3 regions of the Paenibacillus sp. Y280 genome follow, and region 1 is predicted to be linked to each of the others. Evidence: riboswitches for the same ligand, from Rfam matches in the RefSeq annotation. Region 1 holds a riboswitch; each other region holds the start of a gene.
The links. Region 1 has a riboswitch for thiamine pyrophosphate ahead of AC1TPC_RS04200 (ABC transporter substrate-binding protein). Riboswitches for the same ligand answer to the same signal wherever they lie in the genome.
Positions count from the first base shown of each region.

Region 1 (5,317 bases):
GATTACACGAAGCAATGCGTGGAGAGCATTCGGCGGCATACGCAGCGTGGCTGCTATGAGCTGATTATTGTAGATAATGGATCGATGGATAATACGGTGGAATGGGCAAAAAACGAAAGCGACCTCATCGTAATCGACAACGGTTTCAATGCAGGTTTTGCCAAGGGCTGCAATCTGGGGCTTGCCGCCGCTTCGGGCGAGCTTCTCATGCTGCTTCATAACGATACGATCGCAACGCCAGGCTGGCTTGAAGGATTAAAGCGCTGCTTGCTAAGCGATGAACGGATTGGAGCGGTTGGCCCCGCAACGAATTCGGCATCCTACTGGTCGACTATTCCGACCGCATATAAGACGATAGAGGAAATGGAGCTGTTCGCTTCCGCGCTGCATGCGTTTCCCGACAAAACGAAGTGGGAGGAGCGCGTGAAGCTGGCTGGCTTCTGCCTGCTTATGCGGCGGGAGGCGTATGAGCGGGTCGGAACGTTTGACGAGAGCTTCGGCATGGGCAGCTTGGCGGATGACGATTATTGCTTGAGACTGCGGCTTGCAGGCTACAAGCTTCTGCTGTGCGGAGATACATTTATTCACCATAACGACGGCAGCGCTCCCTTTAGCTCCGAGCCGGAGCTGTTGCTGCAAGCCTACAGGGGCAATGCGAACGTGTTTAGGGCGAAATGGGGCTTTGATCCAGATGGTGCGACGCAAATCAGAATGGATTTTAGTACGGTTATACAACGAGAATCCTATGAATACAAGCGCGAAAATAGCTCCATTATGGAAATTGGCTGCGGCTGCGGGGCGACAATCCATCATCTAAAAAATCATTTTCCAGCAGCCAAATGGTACGGTGTCGAGCGGAGCGAGCTTGCGGCGAGTGTTGCCGAGGCATCAGGAATAACGGTGTTCCGCTCGAACGAGCCGAAGGATTGGGCGCTGCCTTCCGAAGGACTGGACGGCATCCTGATCGGAGATGCTCATGCTTACGGCATGCCGCAGTCGATGAAGCGATTAGTCAGCCTGCTGCGGCCCGGAGGCTGGATCATCGGCGGCTTCGCGAATCGATATTATTTTGAAAATATCCGGCAATACTTAGATCCTTCAAATGTATTCGCGCAGCGACAAGCGGCGATCCAGTATACGCTCCAGCAGGTGAAGCAGCTGTATGCCCAGTCAGGCTTTGCATACGTGAAGGCGACGCTCGCAGAGCATAAACCGCAGGAGCAGCTTGGCTATATCAGGCTGCTTGGACAATTGACGAATGAAGCGATAGCGGATGAGCTTACGGCCGCTTATCTGCTCGTGTTCGGCAGAGTTGCTTCCGCAGCAGAGGCGCAGGCTGCCGAGGAAGCAGAAGACATTGCAGAGGAAGAGGATGTTTCCGCATTAGGAGCGGATACGTCATTAGTCACAGGCGTACAGTCTATTGGCTCCCCGGATAGCGGCGAGGAGCTAAGTCTGTCATGGAAGCCGAGTGAGCGGATCCCGCTTCATGCGCTTAGGAGCGTCGAGCCGATGTATATCGTCGACATATGCAGGGAGTCAAAGGGCAAACAGGCTTGATGATAATCATTTTCAAAAAAATACTAGCATAATGATCGGGTTTTGCTATACAATTGGTAGTGTTGACGAACCGAATATGTTCCGGGGAGCTGGTTAGGCCGGCTGAGAGGGAATTATCTGTACAATTCCGACCCGTTAAACCTGATCTGGATAATGCCAGCGTAGGGACAGAAGCACTGTTTATTCAGCAAGCTCGATCACAGCGATCAAGTTTTGCTGCAAGCAGCTGCACAGCCGATTTATATGGCGTCCTCCGGATTAGGGGGACGCTTTTTTGTATGTGCTGCTGTACCGGATACGGATACGGGCTCGTCATCTTATACAAATAGAAGCAGTGAGAGGGGAACTAACACATCATGAATCAGAAGAAAAAAGGGCAACAGTCGTGGAGGATCGTAGCTGCAATGCTTGTGTTCGTCATGGCGCTTGCAGGCTGCGGCACTAACAACAGCGCGCCGGAAGCGAGCAAGGAGCCGCAAGAGCAAGAGGGAGCAGCGGACAAGCCGCTTGAGAAGGTGCAGGTCGTACTGGACTGGACGCCGAATACGAATCATACCGGGCTTTATGTTGCTAGAGATAAAGGCTTTTTTAAAGAGCAGGGGCTTGATGTTGAAATTATTCAGCCGGGCCAAAGCGGCGCTGATCAAATGGTAGCGACGGGCAGCGTACAGTTCGGCGTAAGCTATCAAGAGTCGATCACGATGGCGCGGATTGCGGGCGTGCCGCTCGTGTCGATCGCAGCGGTTATTCAGCATAACACCTCAGGCTTCGCATCTCCGCTTGCTAAGGGGATCGATTCGCCGGAGAAGTTCGAAGGCAAAACCTACGGCGGCTGGGGCGCTCCTGTCGAGGAAGCGGTCATTCAATCCATTATGCAGGAGAAGGGTGCGGATGTCAGCAAAGTAAACCTGATCAGCATCGGCGACAGCGACTTCTTCACGGCAGTTAAGAAAGATATTGATTTTGCATGGATTTATTATGCATGGACAGGCGTGGAAGCGGAGCTTCGCGGCGAGAAGATCAACATGGTTTATTTGACCGATTACAGCGACAAACTGGATTATTATACGCCAGTTCTTGCGACGAACGAGACGATGATTAAAGATAAGCCGGAGGTGGTCAAAGCGTTCACGGCTGCCGCAGCAAAAGGCTACCAATACGCAATTGACAATCCGGAGGACGCGGCAGAGATTTTGATTAAAGCCGAGCCTGATTTGAACGCGGAGCTTGTGCGCGCAAGCCAAAAGTGGCTAAGTCCGAAATATCAGGATGATGCGCCGCGTTGGGGCGAGCAAAAGCTTAGCGTATGGGAAAATTACGCGAGCTGGATGTTTGATCACAAGCTGCTTGAGAAAGAGCTTGAAGCGGACAAAGCCTTTACGAACGAATTTTTGCCGGAATAAGCATTTTAAGAAAATCTAGAGAGGCGGCAGCATCTGCCGCCTCTCGCCAACAACGATGAGAAAGAAGGAATTCTGATGGCAAACGCATTGGTAAGCATTCAAATACTGCCGACAACGCCGGGCGGCGAGAGCGTCATTCCTTACGTGGATCGAGCAATCGAGATCATCAAAGCAGCGGGTGTCCCTTACCGCGTAGCACCGCTTGAAACGACGATGGAGGGCGAGCTTAGCCATCTGCTGAGCGTCGTGCAGTCGATGAGCGAAGCGATGACGGAGATGGGCTGCCCGTCTGTAATTTCACAAATCAAAATTTACTACAATCCGGCAAGCGGCGCTTCGATGGGCAGGCTGCTTGAGAAATATCCAGATGGGCAATAAGAGAACGCTCTGGCCCCAAATATGGCCTCCAGCCGCAGTGCTTATCACGCTGCTGGTTTGCTGGCAGGCGGCAGCCTCGCTTGGATTATTTCAAGAATGGCTCATTCCGTCGCCGATTTCAATCGTAAAGGAAGCGATAGAAATATGGCCGAGGCTTATGGAACATACGGGAGCGACAGTGCGAATCATGCTGCTTGGCTTTGTGGGAGGATCGGCGGTGGGCTTCGTGCTCGCCGCTTTGCTGCATTTAATTCCCGGCGTACGTACGGCGGTGTATCCCTTGCTTGTCTTGTCGCAAAACGTACCCATTATTGCGATTGCCCCCATTCTGACGATGCTGCTAGGCTATGGAATGCTGCCAAAGGTGCTGCTTGTCATCATGGTGTGCTTCTTCCCGATAACGGTTGCGATGCTGAGCGGATTAATGAATACCGATGCGCAGCTTCGCAATTATTTGCAGATGATCGGCATTCGCAAATGGCAGCTGTTTTGGCGATTGGAGCTTCCGCATGCGATCGTCCATTTATTTTCCGGATTAAAAATCGCGGCCTCCTACAGCGTGCTAAGCGCAGTTGTGGCCGAATGGATAGGCACGAACAAAGGTCTCGGCGCATTCATGATCATTTCGTTCAAAGGGTTTATGCCTGATCGCGTGTTTGCGGCAGTCATTATTATCGTTGCAATCAGCTTGACGTTATTTGGGCTGATCACCTTAGCGGAGCGTCTTGTCATTCGTTGGCGCCCTAAGAAAGAGGTGAGGTAGCGAATGAGCAATAAAGGCGAGAATCTACACGCTACACTGCAGGTGCAGAACATTCGGAAGCAATTTGGCCGAGGCTCCTCCAGCAAAGAGGTGCTGGCTGGCTTATCATTCTCCGTTGCTGATGGAGAATTCGTGTCCATTGTAGGGCCCTCAGGCAGCGGGAAAACAACCTTGTTTCAAGTCATTGGCGGCTTAGAGCGGCCATCGGAAGGCGAGATCTGGATCGACGGCAAGCAGACGACAGGCGAACGCGGACATATCTCTTATATGCCGCAGCAATCATCGCTGCTGCCGTGGCAAACCGTTGCGGGCAATATCGAGCTGTCGCTTGCGATCTCTGGCGTTGATCGCAAGACCGCGAAGGAGAAAACGAGAGAGTGGCTTGAGCGAATCGATCTACATGAATATGCGGATTCCTATCCCCATGTCCTATCCGGCGGCATGCAGCAGCGCATTTCCTTCCTTCGGGCTTTGCTTGCGCCGCGGCGCCTGATGCTGCTGGATGAGCCGTTTGGCGCATTGGACGCCTTGACGCGTCAGCAAATGCAGCAGTGGCTCATGTCGATCTGGGAGCAAAATCGCAGATCGGTGCTGCTCGTTACGCATAGCATCGAGGAAGCTTTGTATCTGTCAGACCGGATTATCGTGCTGTCCGCTTCACCTGCTGTGGTGCTAGAGGAATTCCAGATCCCGTTCGAGCGTCCGCGCCATGAGGCTTTATGGACAGATCCACGGTTTAATACATTGAAGCAGCAGATTTATGAGCTGCTTAAGGTCGGCGCGAAGGAAGGGAGCTAACGATGGCAAGAACATTAAGGGCAGATCACCTTGAAATGCAATCGGACTTGAAGGCTGCTTCATCAGCTGGCTTATGTATGGATGCACATCTTCACGTGGATTTGTATGCGGAGGAGGAGCGGGAGGCGCTGCTGGCTGCTGCCTTCGCTGAAGGCGTTGAGGCGGTGGTTGCGGTCTCCATGCATCTGCAATCCTCGGCCTTGAACCGCGAAATCGCTTTGCGCCATGCCGGACGGGTTCATCCGGCTTATGGCTTTCATCCGGAGCAGCCGCTTCCAGCCGAAGCGGAGCTGGACGAGCTGTTCGCATGGATTCGCTTGCGTCATGCAGCGGGAGAGCGGTTTGCGATCGGAGAGGTCGGACTGCCGTATTATACGCGTTTAGAAGCATCACAAGCGGGAATGCCATTTGACGA
Region 1 covers NZ_JBXCIW010000002.1:306,497-311,813, reverse strand. The annotation lists gene AC1TPC_RS04205 (glycosyltransferase) at 1-1,560, shown strand, start outside; TPP riboswitch at 1,633-1,745, shown strand; gene AC1TPC_RS04200 (ABC transporter substrate-binding protein) at 1,917-2,963, shown strand; gene AC1TPC_RS04195 (thiamine-binding protein) at 3,039-3,341, shown strand; gene AC1TPC_RS04190 (ABC transporter permease) at 3,331-4,104, shown strand; gene AC1TPC_RS04185 (ABC transporter ATP-binding protein) at 4,108-4,902, shown strand; gene AC1TPC_RS04180 (TatD family hydrolase) at 4,938-5,317, shown strand, end outside.

Region 2 (5,317 bases), on a different contig from region 1:
GAATGCAAATGCCAAATCCCCATCTCCTGCCAAAGCTAAATCCAGGTTGGATACAGTAGCCGCAAGGGTCCTTGCCGTAAGGGCGAACGTAAACGACGGTTGGCCGGCAATGATTTCCGTACTGCTCATCATGTATGCGTAGGTTGGCTCTTGTAATCCTCCAAATAAGACAAGATTACTGACATAAGAGGCTAGATCCCAATAAGCCGGCATGTAGCATACATCCTCAAAATCGATCCATTTCCAGCCTTCTGGACTCGGGAGCAAGTTTCGGGCATGCGCATCTCCATGAGCTGGCATCAGAGCTTCAGGTTCAAGCCTTCGCATTTGGTTGTCTATCTCCCAAAAAATCGACAGCAAAGCTTGGATACGAGGATCTGTCTGTTCAATGAGCCTTGAAGCCGACTCATAGGCCCTTTCCCATACACCGAGAACAGGGATGGTACACGCAGTGAAGCCACTCATCGCTAAGGTAAGAGCATTAACGAGTTCAACTGCCTCGCTTGGCGAAAGCGGCTCCAATGGTGCAGGAGGCGCGTAATGCCAAAATGTCGCCCACCTGCTCCCAACACGATGAGGTCCTGCATTTGGAATCGGCAGCAGTACTGGTACGCCATTATGGTGCAAATGATTGGCCACCTGCAGCTCGCGCTCGAGAATATCATGTGCAAGCTCTGCGTTTTTCTCAGAAAGAACAACAGCCACTCGAACAGTAATCGCATGAGGAGCCAAATGAATGATCAAATTTCCGCCTTCACTTAAAATAACGGGATCAATGTCCGTAAACCCAAGCTTCTCCGCAGTAATCAGCACCTGTGAAACAAGTTCACCTCTATCAGACAATCGAACAGCTCCCTTAATGGATGGAATACGTTCATCTTAGCCCGATTGCTCCAAATTTTACAGGCACAAAACAGGTATATTTAATTTTTCCGCCAGCTTTAAGCTAATGTCTCCCATTTTGCCCACATTTCTTGCGGGTTCAGTTCGTAAATATCGTTTTCTCTAAACATGAATTGATGCATAATAAATTCCCGCCGGATCGTAGCGAAATCGTCATGGAAGCCTTTAATAAACGCGTTTATTTCCTTTTCCGTATACTTCTGCCCTCTCGTCAGGTGCGATACGATATGCTGAAGCGCGATCAGTTTTTTCTTATGCTGGGCGGGAATATGCTTCAGCTTTCCCTCCGCCGTAAAAAAATTGCGGATAACCGATTCCTTTAGACGCTTGCTGCTTTCCTCCATACTCTCCAATCCCCTCTCCGTTCCCGCATTCCGATAAATGAGCTGCTCCGCAGCGCTGGCGTTGCTCTTAATAAAATAATGGTTCAGCGAAAAATAAATCGTATTCTTTTCTCTGCGCTCATTAATTAAGCTGGCCTCCCGCAGCTTAGTCGCATGATGCGTGACCGTTGCTGGCGTAACGCCTAGCTTCTCTGCAAGCTCTTGCCCGTTAAGCTCGCCTTCTGCCAGCATGATCAACAGCTTAATTCTCGTCGCATCAGCCAGCGCCTTATGATAAGCCACAACCTTATCCAGCTGCATATTTTTATTCCCCTTTGTTTTAAATTTAACATTTATCTAATTAGATATTTATCTAATCAGATAATAACGGGTAACCTATGATTTGTCAAATCATAAGTTTCGTATTTTTTTGTAACCATCATGAATGCTCGGAATACAAATTGTCATCATCCGCGATGCTTTGGATATCCTCCGAGCTGATGCTTATATATTCGTAGCCTTCTGCTTGCTGCTTCTTCAGCGCCCGTTCTTTAAAAAACTTCGGACTGCCTTCGCCTGCATCCTCGTCGTAAACGAGCAAAATGCCGTCCGTTCTGCGAAACAGCAGCTCGTCCCGCGCCGTAAATTGCCAAATCCCGTTATATGGCTGATTGCTGACGGAAGCGTAATAATCGACCCCTTTTAGCACCTGCTGATAAAATTCCTTTTTATCGTCCTTCCACTTCTCTTCCGGATTAGCGTATGCGGAAATAATCGAAAGCCGCAGATGAGGATACATCTCCTTGAGCGCGATCACGACCTCGCAAGCCCAAAGGTCAACGCCGTACTGGCCTGGCGTAATTACCCATTCGAGACCATCCTCTATGAGCGGCACCAGCTTGCCCGTCAACGCTTTTTTAATATAAACGATGCCTTCATGCTTCTGGCTAAAAATATTAAGCTCATGCGCGCGATAGCCCGTAACGAGTAAATTTTTCATTAGTTCAACGCCTTTTCGGATAATTATGGTTTACATCTTTCCAGTGTATGCTATAGTAGAAAAAATACAAATTGAATATGGACCAATTTATTTCACTAGGGGAGTCTAACGGCTGAGATGGAGCGCATGCTCCGGACCCTTTGAACCTGATCTGGATCATTCCAGCGGAGGGAAGTGGAGCAGAAACAGCATTCATTCACGCGCGCAAGCCTTGTATGATCGTTAGACCCGCTCATTTCCTTTCGGAAATGAGTGGGTCTTTATTCGTTTACGGGGAGATGAGTCGATGAAAGTATATAAAGCGTTAACGATTGCAGGCTCGGATAGCGGCGGCGGCGCAGGCATTCAAGCTGATCTGAAAACGTTTCAAGAGCTTGGCGCCTACGGCATGTCAGTCATTACCGCGGTTACTGCCCAAAACACGCTCGGCGTCCAAGGCGTATATGCGATGGAGGCTGCTGCCGTCAGAAGACAGCTTGATTCGATTGGCGAGGATCTGACACCTGCCGCGCTCAAGACGGGCATGCTGTTCAGCAGCGAAATCGTTGAAATTGTAGCCGCAAAAATAAAGCAATATCAGTGGCAGAACTTGATCATTGATCCTGTTATGGTTGCCAAAGGCGGCTCTTCCCTGCTGCAGCAGGAAGCTATTCAAGCTCTCATCAAGCATTTGCTGCCGCTCGCGCTCGTGACGACGCCAAACATTCCGGAGGCAGAGCTGCTTGCACGGATGGCTATCCGCACGCTCAGCGAACGGGAGGAAGCAGCGAAAATCTTGTTCCAGCAAGGCTCTCGTTATGTCGTTATCAAAGGCGGCCACGACTCGGGCTGCTCACAGCTCGTCGACCTCATTTATGATGGTGAACGTTTCGATTATTTGGAGAGCCTACGAATCGATACTCGGCATACTCATGGTACAGGGTGTACATTCTCGGCAGCACTTACCGCTGAAATTGCGCAAGGAAAAACAGTTCCCGATGCGATTAGAACAGCCAAAGCCTTTATTCAAGCTGCGATGGAGGATCAGCTTGGGTTCGGCAGCGGCCACGGGCCTACGAATCATTATGCCTATCGGCGTAGACTTCAGGGCGCGAGATAGATTAAGAACAAAGCAAAAGCCGCTTCCGGTATGGAAGCGGCGTCAGCTTTTTCACCCTAATTAACGAATGTATGCGTTCGTAAGCTTAAGCTTCTGAAGAGCAAGACCAATCTCGCCGTGCCAACTGCAAGCAGCACAATCGATGAGACAAACAGAAGATGCGTAATGCCTGGAACAAACGCAAACATCAGCTTCCAAGACGCATCGAGTAGACCTGGCAATACGATCAAGGCAATAGGCAGAATCAAATGGAAGAGTCCTATTGAAATAAAATGAAGCGTGATGGCTGAATCATTTGGATCAGTGACGTTGAAATCCGGCAAATACCGCTGAACAGGCGCATCCAGCTCATCCTTTACCTCATCTACAAGCTGCATGACAGCCAGCGCTGTAAATGACTTACTTGTCGATCCGAGAATAAACGGCGTTTGCGGCGTAATCGGTGTGTTCTTGGAATCCGCTGTTCCGTAGCCTTTTATGTACAGCGGGGAATCCTTCTTAACGACTCCAATCGCTGCTCCTGGAATGTTGTACTTCTTCATCGCCGACTCGATATAGCGATCTAATTCGGCATACACCGCTTGTTCTTCTGTCGCGGCAGCATGGACTCTTTCGGGTACAATGCCAAAGCTCGTTAGCGCCGCTGCTATCGTGCAAAGCAGCACTGACATACATATCACGTTTCTGATCATAGTCGTTCCACTCATTTCCTCACATATTCATTGGCCTTTCTATTCAACAGTATAGGTCAATGAAAAAGAAAAGGAATGGACTTCAGGTATGATCGCTGCCTAGACTTTAGGCGGGCGAAATGGGTTGTAGCAAGCTCAATCTAGCGATTGTCCACTTTCTCCGGATAAAGATCATGGTTCATGAGGCGATGCTCCGCGATTTGCTCATATTTGGTGCCAGGCTGGCCCCAGTTGCAATAAGGGTCGATGGATATGCCTCCGCGCGGCGTGAATTTGCCCCAAACCTCGATATATCTTGGGTTCATGAGCGCAATCAAATCATTCATAATGATGTTCATGCAATCCTCATGGAAATCGCCATGGTTGCGGAAGCTGAACAAATACAGCTTGAGCGACTTGCTCTCTACCATTTTGCTGCCGGGAATATAGGAAATATAAATGGTTGCAAAATCAGGCTGCCCCGTCATGGGACAAAGGCTCGTAAATTCCGGACAGTTGAACTTTACGAAATAATCGCGGTTCGGATGCTTATTTTCGAATGCCTCTAAAATTTCCGGCGAATAGTTAAACAAATATTGCGTTCCTTGATTGCCGAGCAGCGTCACGCCGTTCAGCTCTTCCTTGCTTCTTCCTTCCATGCTCGTCTCCGCCTTTCCTTTCTATTAAACGCCCTTCTTATTGCCCCATACCCAGGTATGGAGCTGCGGCAGCACATGAACCCGCTTCAAATCCGCATTCGGCATCACGCGCTCGATCAGCCAATCATAACGCTCCACCAAATAAGGAAGCATACGCTGCGGCTCCGTTTCCTGCAACTGACCATTTCCAGCTTGCAAATAAAAGGGAACCTTCGGATAACGCAAATGAACGGTGGTCGCATATGCAAGATCCTCATCATCGAAGACGACCGTCTTCAAGCAAAAGCTTGATGCCCGCTCGTTCAGCTTGGATACGATATCGTCCAGCACCTGCCAATCCGTCTTCATGCCGGAGCTTGGCGGCTTAGGCGACAAGGTCAGCTCGTCAATGGTCCAAAACCAATCCTGCCAGCGGCTGCCCTGCGTCTCCAGCGCGACGCTAATTCCCCGCTCATGCAGCTCTTCAATAAAACCGCCCAGCTGCGGCAGCAGCGCGGGATTGCCGCCTGAGATCGTCACATGCTCAAATGCGCTTCCGCCGATTGCCGTTAATTCCTCTATAATTTCATTCGCTGTCAGCATGCGAATATCTGCTTTCGCGCTTCCGTCCCAAGTAAACGCGGAATCGCACCAAGAGCAGCTGTAGTCGCAGCCTGCGGTAC
Region 2 covers NZ_JBXCIW010000022.1:10,450-15,766, reverse strand. The annotation lists gene AC1TPC_RS21780 (phosphotransferase) at 1-843, opposite strand, end outside; gene AC1TPC_RS21775 (DUF2087 domain-containing protein) at 942-1,547, opposite strand; gene AC1TPC_RS21770 (SLOG family protein) at 1,666-2,226, opposite strand; TPP riboswitch at 2,314-2,416, shown strand; gene thiD (bifunctional hydroxymethylpyrimidine kinase/phosphomethylpyrimidine kinase) at 2,513-3,325, shown strand; gene AC1TPC_RS21760 (serine hydrolase domain-containing protein) at 3,382-4,017, opposite strand; gene queF (preQ(1) synthase) at 4,158-4,655, opposite strand; gene queE (7-carboxy-7-deazaguanine synthase QueE) at 4,680-5,317, opposite strand, start outside.
Region 2: it holds a riboswitch for thiamine pyrophosphate, as region 1 does, so the genes downstream of both, thiD (bifunctional hydroxymethylpyrimidine kinase/phosphomethylpyrimidine kinase) here and AC1TPC_RS04200 (ABC transporter substrate-binding protein) in region 1, are expected to answer to the same signal.

Region 3 (5,317 bases), on a different contig from region 1:
AGGATATGTACTATAAGGCTGTTGATTTCCATGAGCGCGGCGCGGTAATCGACTAGCGTGCAGGAGAGCCATTTATTCAGGCTAGGCTTAATAGAGAATTAATACGCATATAGAATAAGAGAGAGGAGGAGAAGCTGTTGTCGATCAAGACAATCATATTTATCGGGTTAGGATTGCTGCTGCTCTACTTGTTTTTTACAGTTGGAGCGCCGTTCTTGCTCGCGCTTGTTGTAGCTATTTTTCTAGAGCCGCTTAATCAGATGTTTATGAATAAGTTTCGAATGAATCGGCTAGTGGCGGCTACGATATCAAGCAGCTTGTTCACAATTATTCTCATAGGCTTAATCGCGCTGCTTGGCGTCAAAGTTGTAGCTGAGCTTATCGCTTTCTTCAAAAAAGTGCCGAACTATTTTGAAAATGCGAATGAAATGGTTGACGATCTTATGGTGCAGGTGCAATCGCTATATCAAAATTTTCCGCCCGATGCGATTGAAACGCTGGAAAACTGGCTAATGGGATTAACGAGCACGCTGACCAAAATGGTAGGCACCTTGTCTAATTCCGTTATTGCGTTCGCTTCCAGCATTCCTGGCATGTTTATCTTCTTTATCGTTTTCTTGGTGGCGGTATATATGATGAGCTTCAGTCTGAATACGATGAAGGCGACCGTCCTGTCATTGTTTGAAGAGAAGTCGCAGCCGCAAGTAAATGATTTGCTTAACAATCTCAAAAAGTCGATTTTCGGCTTTCTGCGCTCGCAGTTTATTTTGAGTGCTCTTACATACATTATTTCGTTGCTCGGCTTGCTGGTGCTTAATGTGAAGTATCCGCTGGCGATCGCATTGCTTATCATCATCGTTGATATTATGCCGATTCTTGGAACAGGCTCAGTGCTTGTCCCTTGGGGAAGTTATTTGTTGCTTACCGGCAATATGTATGTGGGTGTCGGGCTTATCGTGCTCTTCCTCGTTATTACAGTGTTCCGCCGCATCGTGGAGCCGAAAATTCTTAGCGATTCCGTCGGAATCGGGGCGTTGTCCGCGCTCATTAGCTTATATGTGGGCTTCAAGCTGGTTGGCGTAATCGGCGTATTTATTGGACCCTTAGTCGTTATTATATACATGGCGGCACGCAAGGCAGGATTATTCCAAATGAAGTTCAAGCTTTAGGCTGTGTAGGGGCCGTGTCAAAAACATTTCTAGGAGCGTATGATACTGCAAAATAAGCAGATCATGTAGGAGGCATCCGAAGAGATGGCACCAATTAAAGTAGCGATTGTCACCCCAGGCTCGTTTCCAATTCCGTCACAAGGAAGCAGCTCGGTTGAGCGGGTGGTTGAGAAATTCGCCCCATTGCTGATGCCTTATGCAGAGCCGCGTATTTATGGAAAATTAAGCAAAAAGCTGCCCCGTCAGGGACATTTTAAAGGTGTTGTTTGTGAACGGTTTCCAGCCGGCAGCAAGCAGCGATATATTCATGATGTTGGGCGCGCGGTGCAGCGGTTTTCTCCTCATGTCATTGACGTGGAGAACCGTCCGCAATATGTGCTGACCATGAAGCAAATGAATCCAGGCAAACGAGTCTGGCTTTATTTGCATTCCTCCACTTTTATTTCCCCGAATCATATCTCACCTGCCAAGCTGCACCAATGCTTGCAGGCTGCTGATAAAATCATTGTGAATAGCGAGTTTATTAGGCGAATCGTCGTGTCCAAAGTGCCCGAGGTCTCATCTAAGATGCGAGTCATTTACCCAGGGGTCGATACGGTACGCTTTCCATCACAGTATTCCGCTGAAGGCGCTGCAAAAAGGGAGAGCTTGCGCAAAAAAAGAGGTCTGACCGGTAAAAAAGTGGTGCTGTTTATGGGAAGGCTCATTCCGCTTAAAGGCGTACACCATTTGCTGAAAATTGTCCCGCAGCTTGTGAAGAGCCATCCCGAGCTTGTTGTCGTCATCGTCGGCAGTCCGTTTTATGGCTCGCATCGCAAAACTGCGTATGCGCGGATGCTTGAAAGACTCGGGCGCAAATGTCCAGGCCATGTTCGGTTCGTGCCTTATGTGCCGCATACCGAGGTGCCGGGCTGGATGCTGGTAGCGGATGTAGCGGTCGTTCCATCCGGGCAGAGGGAAGCATTCGGGCTCGTCAATGTGGAGGCGATGTCCTGCGGCGTTCCAGTCATAGCTACGCGTGCCGGCGGAATGAAGGAGATTATCCGAAGCGGCGAGACCGGCTATCTAGTCAATCAAGCGCGCGTTGAAACGGAGCTGAGGGAAAAGCTGCATCTGCTGCTGCGGGATAAGCAGCTGCGGCAGAAGCTGGGCAAGCGCAGCAGAGAGCGAGTCGAGCAGACCTTCACATGGCGGCACACGGCAGATCGCTGGGTGAAGCTGATGAAGGAAAGCGGCATGTAGTTGGTCCAATTTTGCATGTGGATGTTAAATATAGGGTTGACACCCTTCTTCGCATAACGTTATAGTCTAACAAGGATATCCACTAGGGGCGCCGTCATGGCTGAGATAAAGCATAATGCTTTGGTCCCTTTGAACCTGATCTGGGTTATGCCAGCGTAGGAAAGTGGGATTGTGCGTTTATGCAACTGCGCGTGAAAGCTCTGCCGAATCCAGCTGGAACGCCAGCTGGAAGGAATGACTTTCAAAGCTGCATCAAGCCGGAGGAAATCTTCGTTTGATGTTGCGCGCATGACGACACACTTCGACCGCTCCCTCGCTGGAGCGGTTTTTTTGATGTTGAACGGGCTGCGCCAAGTCTCGCTGAGCGAGCGTGCAGCCGGTTCATTCACGCTCCAGCGAATGCCGTGCACGTAGCGATTATACGTGGGTGGGTTAGCGGTGCGTTAAACTTTCCTATATGCTCGCGTATGCCTCCAGGAGGAATTCTACATATTCCATTAGGAGGTTTTTTGTTATGGCGATTATGACAACGCCCCTTCCGGGCAGCCGTAAAGTGTATGTTACCGGCTCGAAAGAAAGCATCCGCGTGCCGATGAGAGAAATTGCTTTGGAGGCAAGCTCAAGCAGAAATGGCGAGGAGCTGCCGAACGAGCCGATACGCGTCTACGATGCAAGCGGCCCTTATACCGATGAGAGCTTAGAAACAGATGTAAGGCGCGGCTTGCCGACCTTTCGCAGCGAATGGATTCACGAGCTCGGCGACGTGGAGCATTATGACGGTCGTGAAATAAAGCCGGAGGACAACGGATTCTTGACGGAGGATAAGGAAAAACAGCGGGGGGCAGAGCGGTTTCCCGGCCTAGTGAGACAGCCGCTGCGTGCGAAAGCCGGTCAGAATGTTACGCAGCTGCATTACGCCCGCAAGGGCATCATTACTTCGGAGATGGAATATATCGCAATTCGCGAGGGAATGGACGCAGAGTTTGTTCGCAGCGAGATCGCAGCAGGGCGCGCCATCATCCCGGCGAACATCAATCATCCGGAGAGCGAGCCGATGATCATTGGACGGCATTTTCACGTGAAGATCAATGCGAATATCGGCAATTCCGCGGTTGCTTCCTCGATTGAGGAGGAAGTGGAGAAGATGACATGGGCAACCCGCTGGGGAGCCGATACGATTATGGATTTGTCTACGGGCAAAAACATACATACGACGCGGGAATGGATCGTCCGCAATTCGCCGGTTCCGGTTGGAACGGTGCCGATCTATCAAGCGCTGGAGAAAGTAAACGGCAAAGCGGAGGATCTTAGCTGGGAAGTATTTCGCGATACGCTAATCGAGCAAGCGGAGCAGGGCGTCGATTATTTTACGATTCATGCGGGCGTGCTGCTGCGTTACATTCCGCTCACCGCTAAGCGCGTTACAGGCATCGTCTCGCGGGGCGGGTCGATTATGGCAGCTTGGTGCCTCGCACACCATAAGGAAAACTTCCTGTATACGCATTTTGAAGAGATTTGCGAAATTATGAAAGCCTATGACGTGTCATTCTCGCTCGGGGATGGGCTTAGACCAGGCTCGATCGCCGACGCAAACGATGCCGCGCAATTTGCCGAGCTGGATACGCTGGGCGAGCTGACGAAAATCGCTTGGAAGCATGACGTGCAGGTGATGATCGAAGGTCCCGGCCATGTGCCGATGCATCTGATCAAAGAAAATATGGATCGCCAAATAGAGGTTTGCGATGAAGCGCCGTTCTATACGCTTGGCCCGCTAACGACCGATATTGCACCTGGTTATGACCATATTACGTCAGCAATCGGAGCTGCAATGATCGGCTGGTTCGGTACAGCCATGCTGTGCTACGTAACGCCGAAGGAGCATCTGGGGCTTCCGAATAAAGAGGATGTGAAGGAAGGCGTTATTACGTATAAAATCGCGGCTCACGCAGCCGATCTGGCGAAGGGGCATCCGAGAGCAAAGCTGCGCGACGACGCCTTGTCCAAGGCGCGGTTCGAATTTCGCTGGCGTGATCAGTTCCATCTCTCGCTTGACCCCGAGCGCGCGATGGCGTACCACGACGAGACGCTTCCGGCGGATGCGGCCAAATCCGCTCATTTCTGTTCGATGTGCGGCCCTAAATTTTGCAGCATGAGAATTACTCAGGACATTAGGGAGTACGCCGCGCAAAACGGGATGGAAACGACTGAAGCGATTGAAGCGGGAATGAAGGAGAAGTCGGAAGCGTTCAAGGCGGCAGGGAGCATGATTTATGGCTAATGGTACCGAGCCGGTTTTTTTCGACCGATATTCGAGGCAAACCAGATTTGCGGCAATCGGCGAGGATGGTCAGCGCAAGCTGGCCAAGTCGTCGGTTCTCATTGTCGGCGTCGGCGCGCTTGGCGCGTCGCTTGCGCAGCATATGGTTCGGGCGGGGGTAGGCGAGGTTAGACTGGTCGATCGGGATTTCGTCGAGCCCAGCAATCTGCAGCGGCAAATGCTGTTCGATGAAGCGGACGCTCTTGCGGTTATGCCCAAGGCAGTTGCCGCAGCCAATAAGCTGCGGCAAATCAACAGCAGCGTGAGCCTCGTTGCCACTGTGGCGGATGTGAACGCAGCGAAAGCAGCTGTGCTGGCAAGCGGCGTCCATCTTGTGCTTGATGGAACAGACAATGCTGCGACAAGGCTTCTGCTTAGCGAACTATGCTTCAAGCAGCGCATTCCATTTGTATATGGCGGCGTAGCAGGAGCGCAAGGAATGCAGGCAACGCTCATTCCGGGTGCAACCTCATGCTTGCGCTGCTTGATTGGCGCCGAGGATTCGGAAAATGAGGCAGATACCTGCGATACGGTTGGCGTGCTGGCGCCAGCCGTAGAATTTGTAGCTTCTTTGCAAGCGGCCGAAGCG
Region 3 covers NZ_JBXCIW010000013.1:31,242-36,558, forward strand. The annotation lists gene yfkAB (radical SAM/CxCxxxxC motif protein YfkAB) at 1-56, shown strand, start outside; gene ytvI (sporulation integral membrane protein YtvI) at 138-1,169, shown strand; gene AC1TPC_RS17255 (glycosyltransferase family 4 protein) at 1,254-2,411, shown strand; TPP riboswitch at 2,486-2,590, shown strand; gene thiC (phosphomethylpyrimidine synthase ThiC) at 2,926-4,689, shown strand; gene AC1TPC_RS17265 (ThiF family adenylyltransferase) at 4,682-5,317, shown strand, end outside.
Region 3: it holds a riboswitch for thiamine pyrophosphate, as region 1 does, so the genes downstream of both, thiC (phosphomethylpyrimidine synthase ThiC) here and AC1TPC_RS04200 (ABC transporter substrate-binding protein) in region 1, are expected to answer to the same signal.